3 regions of the Colwellia aquaemaris genome follow, and region 1 is predicted to be linked to each of the others. Evidence: predicted binding sites of a transcription regulator. Region 1 holds the regulator's gene; each other region holds the start of a gene.
The links. The regulator sigma-54, encoded in region 1, starts transcription at its own class of promoters, with help from an activator protein. The targets are predictions, from matches to a motif close to GTTGGCACGNNNNTNGNNT.
Positions count from the first base shown of each region.

Region 1 (5,607 bases):
AAATGACGCTCATCCAGCAATATTAAATACTTGTGATTATATTACTTATACCCGTGGTGGTTTTGGCGCCGTTCGTGAATCCTGCGATTTAATTATGCAAAGTCAAAGTACGCTAGAGCATGCCACAGGCGCAAGCATATGAATAGAATATACGGTGCAGCAATAGCTTTTTTTATTTTTGCTGTTGGCACTTATGGCTTAATGGAGTGGTATAACGCTAAAGACGTTGACACCAATATACTCGATAACAGTAATGAGCCAGAGTTCATCGCAGAAAATTTAAATAGTGATATTTATCAAGAAGCTGGCGATATATCTTACGTTGTAGAAGCACAACGCATGGAACATTATGCACAATTAGATGTCACACACTTTGAGTATCCGCGTTATACCTTATACCCAAAAAACAACAAACCAACGTGGCAAGTAACCGCTAACGAAGGCACACTGTATAATAACAATCGAGTTAGATTGGAAAATCGCGTACGCTTAATTGCTACTGACAAGGAAAGCTTAATACAAGAAGTACACGGCAAAAATTTAGAAATGGACTTAAAAAGTAATATTATTAGCTCAGAACAAACTATTCTGATATTAGGTAAAGGATTTACTATGTATGGCTCAGGATTAATTGTAGACTTAAACACAACTCAGATGACATTGACCGAACATGTACAAACCATTTACAAAAAAACTAAAAGTTAGCTTAGCTTGCATTGCTACGGCAATATTCTTAACACCGGCAGTGAATGCTGAAAAATTTGATGTTGACCAAGAAATTAAAATTTCTTCTTCTCGACAGGCCGCTGATCTAAAAAACAAGATATTCAGCTATATCGACAATGTCATTATCTCGCAAGGCACGCTCACCATTAACGCAGAGTTAGTGCAAGTTATTGCCCAAGACAAAAGCGAAGATAAAATTTATATTGCCAAAGGCTCACCTGCTACATTTGCACAAACCTTAGAAGACGGCAGCCCAATTAACTTACAAGCTAATGAAATTAGATATGAACCAGCAAAAAAAATCGTCATTATTTCAGGCAACGCCTTACTAACCCAAGAAGGCAGTGAAGTCAGTGGTAATAAAATCACCTATAACTTTGAAACTGAATACGTCAATGCTGAAAGCTTAGAAAATACGGTTGTTGAAACAGTGCTACAACCTAAAAACAAACCTGAATTACCGAAAGAGAAAAAGGAAAAGCAGAACTAAATGTCAAAATCTACATTATCTGCAACGGGTTTAGCGAAATCTTATAAAGGCCGAAAGGTTGTTAAAAACGTTAGTTTAAAAGTATCGGCTGGACAAATTGTCGGCTTACTTGGCCCTAATGGCGCCGGTAAAACAACCTCATTTTATATGATTGTAGGCTTAGTAAACAATGATAGCGGTGCCATCGTATTAAATGACGAAGACTTAACATTACTGCCAATGCATGAACGTGCTCGCAAAGGTATTGGCTACTTACCGCAAGAAGCCTCTATATTTCGAAAATTGTCTGTATATGACAACATCATGGCCATTTTACAAACTCGAAAATCATTATCAGATATCGAGAAAGAAGAAAAGCTTGAGCATTTATTAGAAGAATTTAATATCGGCCATATTAAAGATAATTTAGGAATGAGCTTATCTGGTGGCGAACGTCGCCGAGTTGAAATTGCTCGCGCTCTTGCCGCCGATCCTAAATTTATTTTATTAGATGAGCCATTTGCCGGTGTTGATCCAATTTCAGTAGGTGATATAAAAAAAATTATCCTACACTTAAAAGAACGAGGCATAGGTATTTTGATAACCGACCACAACGTACGAGAGACCTTAGACGTATGTGAACATGCCTATATTGTTAGCCATGGTGAACTAATTGCAGAAGGTGACGCGGATCAAATTCTTGCAAATCAACATGTAAGAGATGTATACCTAGGCGAACAATTCACGCTATAGTTAATAGCAGGCTTTAGCAATAAAATAACAATGTGTTAAATAGTAACAGGGAAAAGAAAACCTAAATGCGTCCTACTCTGCAGCTCCGTATCGGACAACAGTTAACCATGACCCCGCAATTGCAACAAGCAATTAAGTTGTTGCAACTGTCGACTTTAGACTTACAGCAAGAGATTCAGGAAGCGCTTGAAAGTAATCCGCTGCTTGAAATGGATGAAAATCAAGTAAACACTTCAGAAAGCACCCCTGATAATTTAGAAGAGGCCTTTTCAGCCAATGTTGGCGAAGCCTCAGAAGTCACTCTTTCAGATGGTAGCGAAGATTCAGCGCCAACGATTGACGAAATAAGCTCAGCCGAAGGTTTAGCAAAAACAGATATTCCGGAAGAGTTAAATAACGATACCACTTGGGATGACAATTTTAGTGCCGGTGCTAGCAGTGGTGCGGTAGGTCCAGCCTCAGAAGATTATACTTATCAAGGTGAAACTAAAGACTCTATTCAAGACCACTTATTATGGCAAATGGAGCTAAGCCCTTTTACAGAAACAGACCAAGCTATTGCTACAGCCATTATTGAAGCGGTTGACGAAGCCGGCTACTTAACTGTATCTGCAGAAGAAATATTGGAAAGTGTTGGCATAGAAGACGTAGAGCTTGATGAAGTTGAAGTTGTACTTAAACGCATCAACGTATTTGACCCAGTTGGTGTTGCAGCTCGTTCCATCCCCGAATGTTTATTAATACAGTTAAATCAATTTTCCAGCGATACGCCATGGTTAGAAGAGAGCAAGTTAGCTGTTAGTAAATATATCGATTTACTTGGTAACCGCGACTACCGTCAATTAATGCGAAAACTGCGCTTAAAAGAAGACCAATTACGTGAAGTCATTCGCTTAATCCAAACCCTTGACCCTCGCCCAGGTGACAGTGTTATCAAAAGCGAAGAACAATATGTTATTCCTGATGTTTCAGTAGAAAAGAAAAATGGTCGTTGGACGGTCGAATTAAACCCTGACACTGCCCCTAAGCTTTCAGTGAATCAGCAATATGCGGCAATGTCTCGTTCAATGAAATCTTCTACCGACTCACAATTTATTCGCTCAAATTTGCAAGAAGCAAAATGGTTTATTAAGAGCTTAGAAAGCCGAAACGATACCTTGTTAAAAGTATCTAATTGTATTGTGCAACGCCAGCAAGGCTTCTTCGAACACGGGCCAGAGGCAATGCGCCCTATGGTTTTGAATGACATTGCTGAAGCGGTTGATATGCATGAGTCAACAATTTCTCGGGTTACTACGCAAAAGTACATGCATACGCCAAGAGGTATTTTTGAGTTAAAGTATTTCTTCTCTAGTCATGTTAGTACCGAAAATGGCGGTGAATGTTCATCAACAGCTATTCGTGAACTTATTAAAAAGCTCGTTTCTGCAGAAATTCCAGCCAAGCCGCTAAGTGATAGCAAAATGGCTGATATTCTGGCAGAACAAGGTATTAAAGTAGCAAGACGCACTATCGCTAAATATCGCGAATCACTTTCAATACCACCATCGAATCAACGTAAAAGCCTATTGTAGGTTTGGTTTATTTACCCGAAAAAGAGGATTGAAGCATATGCAAATTAATCTTACCGGACACCATGTCGATGTTACCGATTCATTACGTGATTATGTTAATGGAAAATTTGAAAAGCTTGAGCGACATTTTGATCATATAAACAATGTTCATGTAGTTTTAACCGTTGAAAAGCTTAATCAAATTGCTGAATCAACGGTTCACCTAAGTGGCAGTGAAGTACATGCTAAAGCTGAAAATAGCGATATGTATGCTTCTATCGATTCATTAATCGATAAGCTCGACCGCCAAATATTAAAATATAAAGGCAAAATTAGTAAACACTAATATCCCTCTCATTAGGTCTTTGAAGTAATTATGAAGTTGCAAGACATCTTAACTCCGGACTGCACAATATGTGCAGCTCCGGGCTCCAGCAAAAAACGTGTATTAGAATATTTAAGTAGCTTAGCTTCAGAGAAATTACCCAATCACGATACATTTCAGTTATTAGAGAGCTTAATTAAGCGTGAGAAAATGGGCTCTACAGGTATTGGAAATGGTATTGCCATTCCACATGGTCGTTTAGAAAATGCCGAAAAACCAATTGCCGTCGTTATCACCACCGAACAAGCCATTAATTTTGATTCTATTGATCATCGCCCTGTAGATATTTTTATCGCCTTATTTGTTGCTGAAGAAGAATGCCAAAATCACCTATGTACACTACAAAGCATTGCCCAAACATTTCGTGATAAACAATTTTGTAAACAAGTCCGCAAGTGTGACAATAGCCAAGCACTATTCGACTTAATCCAACAAGCGAGTTAAATTGTAATGAAGCTAATTATTGTCAGTGGTCGCTCGGGATCTGGTAAAAGTGTTGCGCTACGTGTTTTAGAAGACTTAGGCTATTACTGTGTTGACAACATTCCTGTTAATTTATTGCCGGCACTAACCCATACAGTCATTAATGATTATGAAAATGTTGCCGTCAGTCTCGATGTTCGCAACATGCCAGCAGATCCTAATGATGTACCAGAAATAATCGACTATTTGCCCAGTGCGGTTGAGCTAAATTTATTATATTTAGACGCAGATGATAGCGATCTCATTCGACGTTTTAGTGAAACTCGACGCTTGCACCCCTTGATCAAACAAAATATCGCTCTTGACCAAGCGATTGCGCTCGAAAAGCAACTCCTTGAACCCATTGCTACACGTGCGCACTTGTATATAAATACCAGCCAATTGTCACCGCATCAATTAGCCGATCTAGTACGCGAAAGAATTCTCGGCAAGAAATCTGGTTCTATGGTAATTGTGTTCGAATCTTTTGGTTTTAAACATGGCGTTCCTCAGGATGCTGACTATGTTTTTGATGCTCGCTTTTTACCTAATCCATATTGGGATAAAGAACTAAAAAGTCACACAGGGCTAGATAAACCTGTACAAGACTTTCTAGCAAGCCAACCAATAGTCACTAAGTTTATCTGGCAAATTAACAGTTTTATGATGACCTGGTTACCGCATCTAGAACGCAACAATCGCAGCTATGTCACTATCGCGATTGGTTGCACAGGAGGAAAACACAGATCGGTTTATATCGCGGAGCTTCTTGCTAATAATATGCGAAAAGAGCGTGATGATGTGCAATCTCGCCATCGTGACTTAACACTTGCCAGTACCTGATTTCACCAATAACTATGCCAATTGACCGCCAAGTAAAAATAATTAATAAGCTAGGGCTACACGCCCGAGCAGCAACTAAATTGGCACAACTTAGCCAGAAGTTTAATGCCTCTATTACCATAGAACTTGAAGGTAACCATGCTGACGCCAACAGCATCATGGGCTTAATGTTACTAGCTGGCGCACAGGGTAAAATTGTCAATGTCATTACCTCAGGTACAGATGCTGAACTTGCATTAAACGAAGTTTGTCAATTATTTAGTGATAAATTTGATGAGGACGAGTAATAAAACTTGCCCTATCTGCTCAACCAGTTTTTAAGTCAATAAAAAAGCTGCGAAAAATAACAAATTACGATAAACTCAGTCTCGGAGTTTATTAAAATTACTCTGCAACATTAACTTAATAAACATCCT
Region 1 is NZ_BAAJLV010000001.1:433,007-438,613, reverse strand. It holds gene kdsC (3-deoxy-manno-octulosonate-8-phosphatase KdsC) at 1-142, shown strand, start outside; gene lptC (LPS export ABC transporter periplasmic protein LptC) at 139-705, shown strand; gene lptA (lipopolysaccharide transport periplasmic protein LptA) at 671-1,216, shown strand; gene lptB (LPS export ABC transporter ATP-binding protein) at 1,217-1,948, shown strand; gene AC27HL_RS01975 (RNA polymerase factor sigma-54) at 2,014-3,522, shown strand; gene hpf (ribosome hibernation promoting factor) at 3,560-3,847, shown strand; gene ptsN (PTS IIA-like nitrogen regulatory protein PtsN) at 3,878-4,330, shown strand; gene rapZ (RNase adapter RapZ) at 4,337-5,191, shown strand; gene AC27HL_RS01955 (HPr family phosphocarrier protein) at 5,206-5,478, shown strand.

Region 2 (5,607 bases), 410 kb from region 1:
TGGAACGAACTAATAACAACCACTTCAGTAGGGCTTACAATGTTTGCCATTGATGGGTTAACTTCTGAGTCTAGGTATTCAAACGAAACATCCATCACCGGAGACCATGCTTCTTTATAATCTTCGAAGATTATTTTTAAGAGCATTTGCACAATTCTGCGTTCGGTAGGCGTAAATTCACGACCTTCAATTTTCGCATGATAACGACCATCACCACCGAAAAAATTATCCACTAGAATGAAAACCAATCGAGCTTCCATGGTGATTAACGCCGTACCTTTTAGTGGGCGAAAGCGCACCATATTCAAGCTGGTTGGTACAAACAAAGTATGTACGTACTCACCAAACTTAATCATTTGAATACCGTTGATAGATACTTCGGCGGTACGTCGCATCATATTGAAAAGGCTAATACGCATATGGCGAGCAAAACGCTCATTCACCATTTCCAGCGTTGGCATACGACCACGAACAATGCGATCTTGTGAAGAGAAATCATAATCAGACGTACCCTCAGCATGGGATACGTCCTCTACAATTTCTTCTTCTTCAACATCATCAACACCATGCAGTAGCGCGTCAATTTCGTCTTGAGATAATAAGTCACTCACTCGATAGTCTCTTTATCTTAGTTAATCTAGGAAGCCAGTTGCTAGTTATTGCATTACAAAGCCAGTAAATAGTACTTTTTCAACGATTTTATTACCTTCAACTTCTTTCATTATCTTATGCACTTCTGATAAAGACTTTTGCTTTAACGAAGTTTTGCCGGCACTGGTTGCTAGGTCATCAGCATTTGACTGCGAGAACACGGCCAGTAACGTACTTTCAATTAACGGTACGTGCTTTTTCGCAGCTTCTTCGTTATCTGCCCCACGAACAAGTAGTTGAACTCGAATTTCAACAAAGCGGTCACGGGCAGCACCTGGCACATTAAAGCGAAACGGCCTTGGCATAGGCACATAAAGTGCAGAGCCAACCTCAGCATTACCGTCTGTTTCAATTTCAGTACTTTCACCATCACCAGAATCAAGGGCTGCATCTAATTCGGCTTGTGTAACTTCCTCTTCTCCACCCATCATAAAGAATGCGGCAGCACCACCGCCAATTGCTATAACGGCAACAATTGCAATGATTATAATTAGCTTTTTCTTCTTGCCTGAATTATCTAATTCAAGCTCATTTTCATCTGCCATGGTATCTACCCTGAAAAATTTTAATATTAATAGTTAAACTATATCCTTGAATAGCAATGAATCCAACGAGTTTTGCAATTTAGGCATAGTAATCAACACCAGTTGATGAAGCTTTAACCACATTATGTGCTTGAACATGACCTTCATCCGAAGTTTGCTCGAGGTTTTTGCCATCTTGTTCATCTCTATGACCATCGGCAAAAGCCGTTTCAGACTGCTCGCCAGGCTGACGTTGCTCAATATTAGCATCGCCAACATCAACGCCATTTTCTGCCAACATATCGCGCAGTTTAGTCATATTTTGTTCTAAAGCATCTTTGGCTTGTTGGTTTTGAACTATAAACTGTACAGCTGCTTGTTCATTTTGAAGGTTTACTCGTACATGAACATTCCCCATTTCTGGTGGGTCAAGCTGTATTTCAACCTGTTGAATTTTCTGGTTGATCATCACCATCACTTTGTCTTTCACCGCATTGGCAAAATCTTTACGGTAAATGGCAATCGTTTCAGTATTAAGTGCGGTAATCGATTTTTGTGTTTGCACTGCATTACTGCTTAATTTACTGATGCTATTTTCAAAACTTTGCTCTTGTTGCATTGATAACTCAGCAGCCGTTAATGTCGAACGACTCGCATTTGCGTCTAAAGTTTGGTTCATCATAGATGCTGTTCTTTCTGCAACAACAGTACTTTTCTCACTAGCTGTTTTTGCTAAATTAAATTCCTCCGCCGTGTTATCAGCACTTTTAGCTAAGCTGCTGTCGGCCGTATCAAAATTGCGAGCATTAGCACTAGTTGAAGAGTTTTGTTCTTTTATCATAGTCCCTACAACGTTAGCAGTAGCTTGATTTATACTCCGGGGCTGTGACACATCTTTTGAAACTTCATCATGTAAGACAGTATTGTTTGTTGAAGCAGATACAAGAGTCGATTGATTAGCATTATTTGCCACTGTATCAACTGCATTTCCTTTATTTTCAAAGTTATTTACTTGTGCTTGTTTGGTATTTGCTCGGTTATTATTCACCGCTGCTTTTTCAGCAGAAAGCAAGTTATCGCTTTTATGCTCTACCGAATAATCATCTGCCTCTTGTACATACTCTTTATTTTGATTTGTTACTTGTAGTTCGTTAACTTGTAACTTTGCTGATTGCTTTATTTTTTCCTCAGTGTGTTGCACATTTTCGCTGTTTGATTTCGCTGATATTTTATCTTTCAGTACACTATCGTCAGTAAGTGCAGAAATCACTTTATCGGTTGGTGTCGTAGCAGGCTCGGTTTTATTGCTTGCCGAGTTGTCGACAGTAACGGCACCATGTTGTGCTTTGTTTTTCGTTTGCAAAGAGTTAAGTTTTTCAACAGCCTTGGTAGCTTCATTATCAAGTGTATTATTTTTAGAACTCTCTAAATTCAATTTGACCTCAGCTTTAGCGCTAATGTCAGTAACAGCTTGCTCTGGCTTAACACGAGCAACTAGCTTGTCAGTACTAGATGTACTTTCGTTACTAGCATCTTGTTTGAGCTTAGTATTAACGCTGCTCTCAGCGCTGACTGTTTTTTCAATATCATTATTTGGCGAGGTTTTAGCAATTAGCTTTTGTGCTCCCTGCAGCATGTTGAGTAACTCAAGAGCTTCATCACTATCTGTTTTCGGCTCTGTTTTACTAACTTGCGTTGGCTCTGTGCGGTTTTTAATATCAGCGGATAAACTTGACTCAGCATTCACTTTGTCGGCATTTGAACTAATTTCGCCGGCAAGCGGCGACTCCATCACAGGGAGTATATGTGCATCAGTACCTTTTTTTATTGGATTAATTTTTGCTTCAACCCCCGTCTCTATCGGAACTGGCAAAGCATATTCGTCTTTTGGCTTTTCAAAACCTAGCTTTGGCACATTTTTTGTTTTTTCGTCAGCAATATGCTGCTGCACTTTGTTTTTTGCCGCTTGAGGTTCATGCTTGCCGTTAAGTTGCGCTTGCTTGTCAGTAGATCCGCTTTTTCCTGCTTGATTAAACTGTTCAATAACGTCGGAAAACTCATTTTCTGACGGTGGTTTATTTCCCTGTTTGCTAACCACATCTCCTTGATTACTTGAGACTTTAGCAACATCAACTGAGAGCAAATTTAATTGAGACATAACCAACCTTTATCAATACTTATTATCTTTTAAGCAAATTTATTTATTAATACGCATCTACTGCAAGCAATTACTGTTCCAAAACCTAAAACAAATTTTACGGTAAATTTATTAGTTAACGTGTGCGTCGAATAAATTGCTGAGTGGCAATTTCATCAAACATTTTTTGCTCTTGTTTATCTGCGCTGACTTTCAAGACAGCAAGTTTTTTGTCTCGCAATAATTCAACCGCCTGTATTTTTTGTCTTTGCTCTAACCACTGTTTTTTTCGTGTTTCAACTAAGGCTTTTGCTTGATGTGCTGCAATTTTGACTTGCTGTGCTGCATTATCGAGTTTGGCAATAAAGGCATGAAAATGGCTATAAGTCGCACTATCAATCCCCTCTAGTGAGCGCTGATTAAGGCGACGCATATATTCAAGGCGATAATCACTAACACTTTTTAAACGTTCTTGGTTTTGTTGATAATCCAATTCTGCACTTTGCAGTGCTTGCGCAGCTTTTTGTTCTTTATCCAATTCAAACTTGTATAAGGTATTTAGCTGCTTCATTTGCTTAATCATCTATTAGCTACCTAGCTTGTGGATTATTTTGGGCATGAGCTTGCGCTGCGGCCAGTACTTCTTGCAACTGAGTTAAGCTTTGATCATATGGGATCACTTCTAATGTTTTCTGCTGTAAGAAAAACTGAATAACGGGCTGCAGATCTATTGCTTGATCTATTCTAGGATCTGTCCCTCGGCTGTATGCGCCAATAGAGATCAAATCTTTATTTTCTTGGTACAAGGCATACATTTGGCGAAGTTGTCGAGACAATTGCTGGTGTTCTTCACTGGTAACCATAGGCATTACTCGGCTAATTGAACCTTCAATATCAACCGCAGGATAGTGACCTGCATCTGCCAAGCTTCGAGATAAAACAATATGACCATCCAATATTGCCCGCGCGGCATCAGCAATAGGGTCTTGTAAATCATCACCTTCGGTTAAAACCGTGAAAAATGCGGTAATTGAACCTTGGCCATCCCCACCATTTCCGGCACGCTCTACCAGTTGCGGTAATTTAGAAAATACCGAAGGTGGATAACCTTTTGTTGCCGGTGGCTCACCAACGGCTAACGCTATTTCCCGCTGAGCTTGGGCGTAACGAGTAATGGAGTCGATTAGCAATAATACATTTAACCCTTGGTCGCGAAAATATTCACTTATTTGAACTGCAGTTTCACAGCCTTTTAAGCGCATTAATGGCGAATTATCTGCCGGTGCAGCCACCACTACAGAGCGTTTTCTGCCTTCTTCACCTAATATTTCTTCAATAAATTCTTTAACTTCTCGACCACGTTCACCAATTAAACCAACCACAATAACATCAGCAGAGGTGCCACGGGTCATCATGCCCAATAACACACTTTTGCCCACACCTGAGCCAGCAAATAAGCCCATACGTTGTCCGGTTCCAACAGTTAAAAAACTATTAATTGATCGAACACCAACATCAAGTGGCTCGGTTATAGCACGGCGCGAAAGTGGGTTAATCGGTTTACTGTCCCGCTGGTAACTTTCCGATGCTTTAATAGGCCCTTTACCATCAAGGGGTTTACCTACACCATCAACAACCCGGCCGAGTAAGTCCATTGATAAAGGTAGTCGCGCTTTGGTAGAAAGCGGTACAACACGTGCACCAGGTGATACGCCTTGCAAACTTTGTTCAGGCATTAGGAAAGTAATGTCTTTTGAGAAACCTACAACTTCAGCAATAAGATCACCATGTGCAGTTTCAACTAAACATTGACTGCCGACATGTGCTTTCACGCCAACAGCTTCTAGCGTCAAACCAACAACACGCACTAAACGCCCCGCAACAGAAATTCGATGCGGATGCACTAGTTTTTCACAGTTTTTAAGGCGTTGAGTTACTCGGGTTATATCAACCATAAAAAGTTTTTGACACTTTTAGTAGAATTTTACTGATGCAAAGCTTCTTGCAAAAACGATTCCAAAACCTCACTCAAACGAGATTTTATATTGAGATCTATATTAGAGGTGCTATTTTCAATTTGACAACTACCAACCGGCAGTTGTGGGGCTGCCAATAACCGCCAACCTTGTTGTTCGATATGGCCCATACCAAACTTTTGCTCTACCAACTTTATATCTTGTGGGTTAAGCAGAATTTGCGTTTGGGCATCTTGTCCAGGCAAGGCCTTAATGCCTTCTGATATGGCAGACAATAAAATATCAGGATTAGTTTTCGCTTCATGCCCAGTAACCGCGT
Region 2 is NZ_BAAJLV010000001.1:847,518-853,124, reverse strand. It holds gene fliM (flagellar motor switch protein FliM) at 1-611, opposite strand, end outside; gene fliL (flagellar basal body-associated protein FliL) at 657-1,196, opposite strand; gene AC27HL_RS03770 (flagellar hook-length control protein FliK) at 1,276-3,333, opposite strand; gene fliJ (flagellar export protein FliJ) at 3,449-3,895, opposite strand; gene fliI (flagellar protein export ATPase FliI) at 3,903-5,267, opposite strand; gene fliH (flagellar assembly protein FliH) at 5,297-5,607, opposite strand, start outside.
Region 2: the regulator sigma-54 is predicted to act here: its motif matches at 3,398-3,416, upstream of AC27HL_RS03770 (flagellar hook-length control protein FliK).

Region 3 (5,607 bases), 580 kb from region 1:
AGTTGGTGTGTTTCAAGTGATGCCGGTATTTGCCGTTATTGCCGCCTTTGGCCTTATAGGCTCAGCGATTTATGGCATGGTGCTATTTCAATCTAGCTTCCAAGGGGAAGCTAAACAGGATGTTATCGATTTAGGCCATAGGGAGTTGGTAATTTGTGGTTCATTATTTTTAATGCTTTTAGTAATAGGTTTATATCCAAACTTACTGCTTAAGTTTTCATTTGGAGTCTGAGGCAATGTTGTTATCAACGGCTAATTCACAAGCTTCATTAAATATTGAGATAATACAGGCTATCTTACCGCAGTTAATTGTTGCTTTTGGGATTACATTGGCATTGTTGTTAGTGGCATGGCGTCGTTCACAGCGCACTATTGCTTTATTTACTGGCGCGGTTTTTGTTATTGCTTTAATCGCAAACATAAGTTTGCTTGTTACTCAGCCAATTGCGGTAACTCAGCTATTAACCGTTGACACCTATAGTACTTTTTCATTTAGCTTAATACTTATGTCGGCATTAGTGTCATTACAGATGAGTCATCAATTTTTAAAAGCGCATATTGAAGTGCATGATGAGTATTATCTGCTATTAATGTTATTAGTGCTTGGCGCTGGCGTATTAGTGACGAGTAATCACTTTGCTAGTTTGTTTTTAGGCTTTGAATTGCTAAGTATTAGTTTGGTTGGCTTAGTGGGCTATCACCGAGAAAGCCATTATAGCGTAGAAAGTGGTTTTAAATATTTAGTGTTGAGTGCCGCAGCGTCGAGTTTTATGCTGCTCGGCATCGCTTTTATTTACAGTGTAACTGGCACTATGAGTTTTGATGCTGTGCAGGCAAATGCACTATATCATCAATCGGGGTTAAGGCTATTTTTTGAGTTAGGTATTTTACTGTTTATTTCTGGGATTGCTTTTAAACTCTCGTTAGCACCATTTCATTTTTGGACGCCTGATGTATATCAAGGAGCGCCAACGCCCGTCACTTTGCTGATGGCGACCATTTCAAAAGTCGCAATGTTTGTGATCTTAGTTAAGTGCATTGTTGCGCAAAACTATATTTTGCATAGTAATGTGCAATTACTGTTAATGATTTTAGCCGTTGCCTCAATGCTCGTAGGTAATGCCTTGGCATTAAAACAACAGAATTTTAAACGTCTGATGGGGTATTCATCTATTGCTCATATGGGCTATTTACTGATAGTTGTCATTGTTATTTCTGATGAAAGCTTAGCGTTTACTTGGCAAAGTGTTTTGTTTTATTTAACTGCTTACATCATTGCTAATATTTCAATATTTATGGTGATGATGTCATTACAATCGCAATGCTGTGCCAGTGAAAAGCAATTGTCGAATTTTAAAGATGACGTGATACTTGATGATTTAAAAGCGCTATTTTGGCGATCACCAAGTCAGGCTACTCTTTTGATTCTCGCAATTTTGAGTTTAGCGGGAATTCCTTTAACTATGGGATTTATTGGGAAGTTCTATATTTTAAGTCAAGCGACGATTGGCCATGCTTGGTGGCTTATTATTAGTTTAATTGTTGGTAGCGGCATAGGACTTGCCTACTATTTGCCAATTATTTTCACCTTATTCGATAATGGTAAAGGAGCTTATGAAAGTACCGAAAAGCAAGGAAGGCCGATCATTGAACGGCTACTAGTTTATGGTTTTATCGTTATTGGTTTAGTGTTGGGGATTTTCCCTGATGCATTAAGCCAATTTATTATCTCGTCGTATCGCTAGGGCGTATTAAGCTTTGCAGTGTATTTTTCACAAGACAGAGCTTAGGTCGTCTGGTTATTCGATATAATAAAGTGCTAACGCAGTTAAAATGCTCACTTAACAGCGGCCTTTTGGCACGTATAAAAGAGATTTACTCCATGTTGTCGCTCATTTCTATAAATAACTATACCTCATTCACTACGCCGTGCTTAAATCACTTTTCATTTGAATAAAATTTCTACCGTAAAGTTTGATATGCCTTAATTAACTAATAAATTGCTTTTTTCGCCAAATTATAGATGTTTGATTTTAGTGTTATAATTTAACTTTGACTAAGTTGTTGATACTAAGTGGAATATTTAATTGGCGTGATTTTTGTTTAACCTTATTAAGAGAATAAAAATAATTGTACTTTAACAAGGAAACAAACCAATGAAACTAACCTCATCATTACTTTTTGCCACTAGTGCTGCTTTGTTAAGCGGTTGTATTGTTGTTGCGAATCCTTCACATGCTAATCATCACAGTCAGCAAGAATTACAAATTGATGCTACAACATTATCAGCTTTTGATATCGAAGCTGGAGCTGGGTCTTTGGTTATTTCTGGCTCTGAACATGCTACTCAAATTAGTGTTACAGCAGACATCTATACTGATAAACGAAATACAGACAATTACCAACTCGAATTAAGTGATTCGGGTAAAACCGCATTTCTTGTGTCAAAAATTAAAAGTAGTAGCGGCTTTTGGCAAGGTGATTCTCCACATATTGACCTGAAAATAACCGTACCAAGTCATATGAAGTTAATTGTTGATGATGGCTCTGGCGCAATGAGTATCAGTAATATTAATGGTGCAGTGGATGTAAAAGACGGCTCTGGTGAGCTTACTGTTAAGGGGATCAAGAGCGATGTCATGATAAATGATGGTTCTGGCAGTTTATATGTTAGTGACGTTATTGGTAATGTTACCATTGTTGATGGCTCCGGCAGTATGGAATTAAGCGAAATTGACGGTAATGTAGATATTGATGATGGCTCTGGCAGTATCTATGCAAAGGGGATCTCAGGCAGTGCGCTATTCGAAGACGGTTCGGGTGATCTAACTGTTAAGAAAGTCGATGGCGTGGTAACTATTGATGATGGCTCTGGCGATATTGATGTTGAACAGGCCGGAGGCTTGAAAATCCTAGATAGCGGTTCAGGTGGTTTACGAGTGCAAAAAGTCAAAGGCGGCTTTGAAATTGATAGTTAAGTTATGTCTAAATAGCAAAAATTCATGAGTAATCAACTATCACGATAGTTTTGCTATAATTAGATAGAGTAAGTGAAACAGCCATATTCTTAGCGAAAATGGCTGTTTTTGCCATTAAATTGCAGGAAAATAGCTTTAAAGCTTGTATAAAGAACAGGCATCTGTATAATGCGCGCCTCTGTGATCGTGAAGCGAATTTATTTCGTAAAAAATTGACGCACAGAATGTTTAAATGAGTGGGGTATATCCGCCCAATAGACTTGCCCAGTTAACCGTTCAAGGTTAACGTACCGAATGTGCCTTAAGTCTTCCTGGTGGTTTCCTCGTATATGTACGTAGGAATTTTGGTGTTTTACCAGTTTCTACCATGAGAAGACAAAATTTATATGACTGATCTTAACAATGCCTCTGTAGGCTTTGACGCCCTTGGTTTGCCTGAAAACTTAGTATCTGCTGTAAAAGCACTGGGTTTTGAATCTTCAACTGCTATTCAAGCGCAAACAATTCCGCCACTTTTACGAGGTCGAGATGTACTAGGTGAAGCGCAAACAGGTACTGGTAAAACAGCGGCTTTTGGATTGCCTGCATTAGCAAAAATTGACGTATCTATTCGTAAGCCACAATTAATGGTGTTAGCACCAACACGTGAATTAGCAATTCAAGTTGCTGAAGCAATTGAAAGCTTTGCTAAAAATATTAAAGGGCTACGTGTAGCTACTTTGTACGGTGGTCAATCTTATCAGCCGCAGTTCCAACAGTTGGAGCGTGGTGCACAAGTTGTTGTTGGTACGCCTGGTCGCTTAATGGACCACTTACGTCGTAAGAGCTTAAAGCTAAATAATTTATCATTTTGTGTGCTTGATGAAGCTGATGAAATGTTAAATATGGGCTTTTTAGAAGATATTGAATGGATTCTTGAGCACTTACCAACAGAAACACAAATGGCATTATTCTCAGCAACTATGCCACCACAAATTCGTAAAGTTGCTAATCGTTTTTTGAAAGAGCCTGAGCATATTAAAATTGCGGCAGTGAAAAAAGCGAAAGCGAATATTGCTCAATACGCATGGAAGGTTAGCGGCATTAATAAAATGACTGCGTTAGAGCGTATTGCAGAAACCGTTGATTATGATGCGATGATTATTTTCGTTCGTACTCGTAATGATACTATTGAAGTGGCTGAAAAATTAGAACGTGCCGGTTACCCTGCAGTAGCACTTAATGGTGACATGAACCAATCTCAACGTGAGCGTACAGTTGATCAAATTAAATCGGGTCAATCTTCAGTGTTAGTGGCAACTGATGTTGTTGCTCGTGGCCTTGATATTCCACGTATTTCTTTAGTTATTAACTATGATTTACCAGGTGATAATGAAGCTTATGTTCACCGTATTGGTCGTACCGGCCGTGCTGGACGTAGCGGCACATCAATTTCATTTGTTCGCCCACGTGAAATGTATTCATTACGTCATTATGAGCGTTTAACATCTGGCAAAGTTGAAATGTACACTCTGCCAAGTATTCAAGAAATTGGTAAAGCACGTATCGAGCGTACCCGTAATGAGTTATCTAGTATTGTTGCTGATAAAGAGTTAACGGCAATGCGTGAAATTATTGAAGCAATGGCGAATGAGTCAGAGCTTTCAATGACTGATTTAGCGGCCGCTTTACTTTATCAAAAGCAGTTAAAGCAACCATTACAACCGAAAGAAGATCCTAAGCCTCGTCGTGAAACTCGTGATAGAAATGATCGTGATGGCCGTGGTCGTAATGATAGTCGTGGTGGTCGTAATGAACGTGGTCGTAATGACAATCGTGCTGAACGTGCACCGCGTAAACCAAAAGTAGCGCGCTCAGACGTTGATTGGCAAACATACCGTTTAGAAGTAGGTAAAGAGCATGGCGCACGCCCTGGTGATATTGTTGGTGCAATTGCGAATGAAATATCGCTTGATAGTAGCTACATTGGCGCTATCAACTTACATGATAAACATAGCTTTGTGCAATTACCTAAAGGTATGCCTGATAAGTCGTTTAAGCAGTTAAAGCGTGTTCGTGTGCGTCGTCAAGTGCTAGATATTACAGTATCAGACAGCCAAGCAGCACCTGCTGAGCGTTCATCGCGTCCTCGCAAGGAGCAACGTACAAACTAGTTTTACGTTTATATTTGCTAAAAAACGCCAACTCTTAAGTAGAGTTGGCGTTTTTTTATAGCTGTTGTACCAGTTAATTAAGTGATAAAGCTCATATCGATTGTCATTTTTAAACCTAATTACTCGAAAGTTTTTGGTTGTGGTGTGACATATTTAAGCTAATTCTAGTTATGAAAAAATGCTGTAAATAAAATTTTACATCTCTGGCTATTGCCTGATATAGGCTAGATCAGAGTCGCTTAAATTTTATCTGATTTATACGTAACAATAGTTTTACGCTGCCAAATTTGTCAGTTTTCCTATTCTCTTTCTCTGTAATGCATTCGGGGTAATAATCGCCTTATTGCTAGTGTGAGAGATAACAATTATGACAGAAGTAACAAACCCACTTAATTTACGTGGTATTGAATTTATTGAGTATGCATCACCAGATTCTGATTTTATGGAAAATGCATTTTATGGTTTTGGTTTCTCAA
Region 3 is NZ_BAAJLV010000001.1:1,010,202-1,015,808, forward strand. It holds gene AC27HL_RS04445 (complex I subunit 4 family protein) at 1-232, shown strand, start outside; gene AC27HL_RS04450 (NADH-quinone oxidoreductase subunit N) at 237-1,745, shown strand; gene AC27HL_RS04455 (DUF4097 family beta strand repeat-containing protein) at 2,157-2,978, shown strand; gene AC27HL_RS04460 (DEAD/DEAH box helicase) at 3,365-5,131, shown strand; gene hppD (4-hydroxyphenylpyruvate dioxygenase) at 5,499-5,607, shown strand, end outside.
Region 3: the regulator sigma-54 is predicted to act here: its motif matches at 2,087-2,105, upstream of AC27HL_RS04455 (DUF4097 family beta strand repeat-containing protein).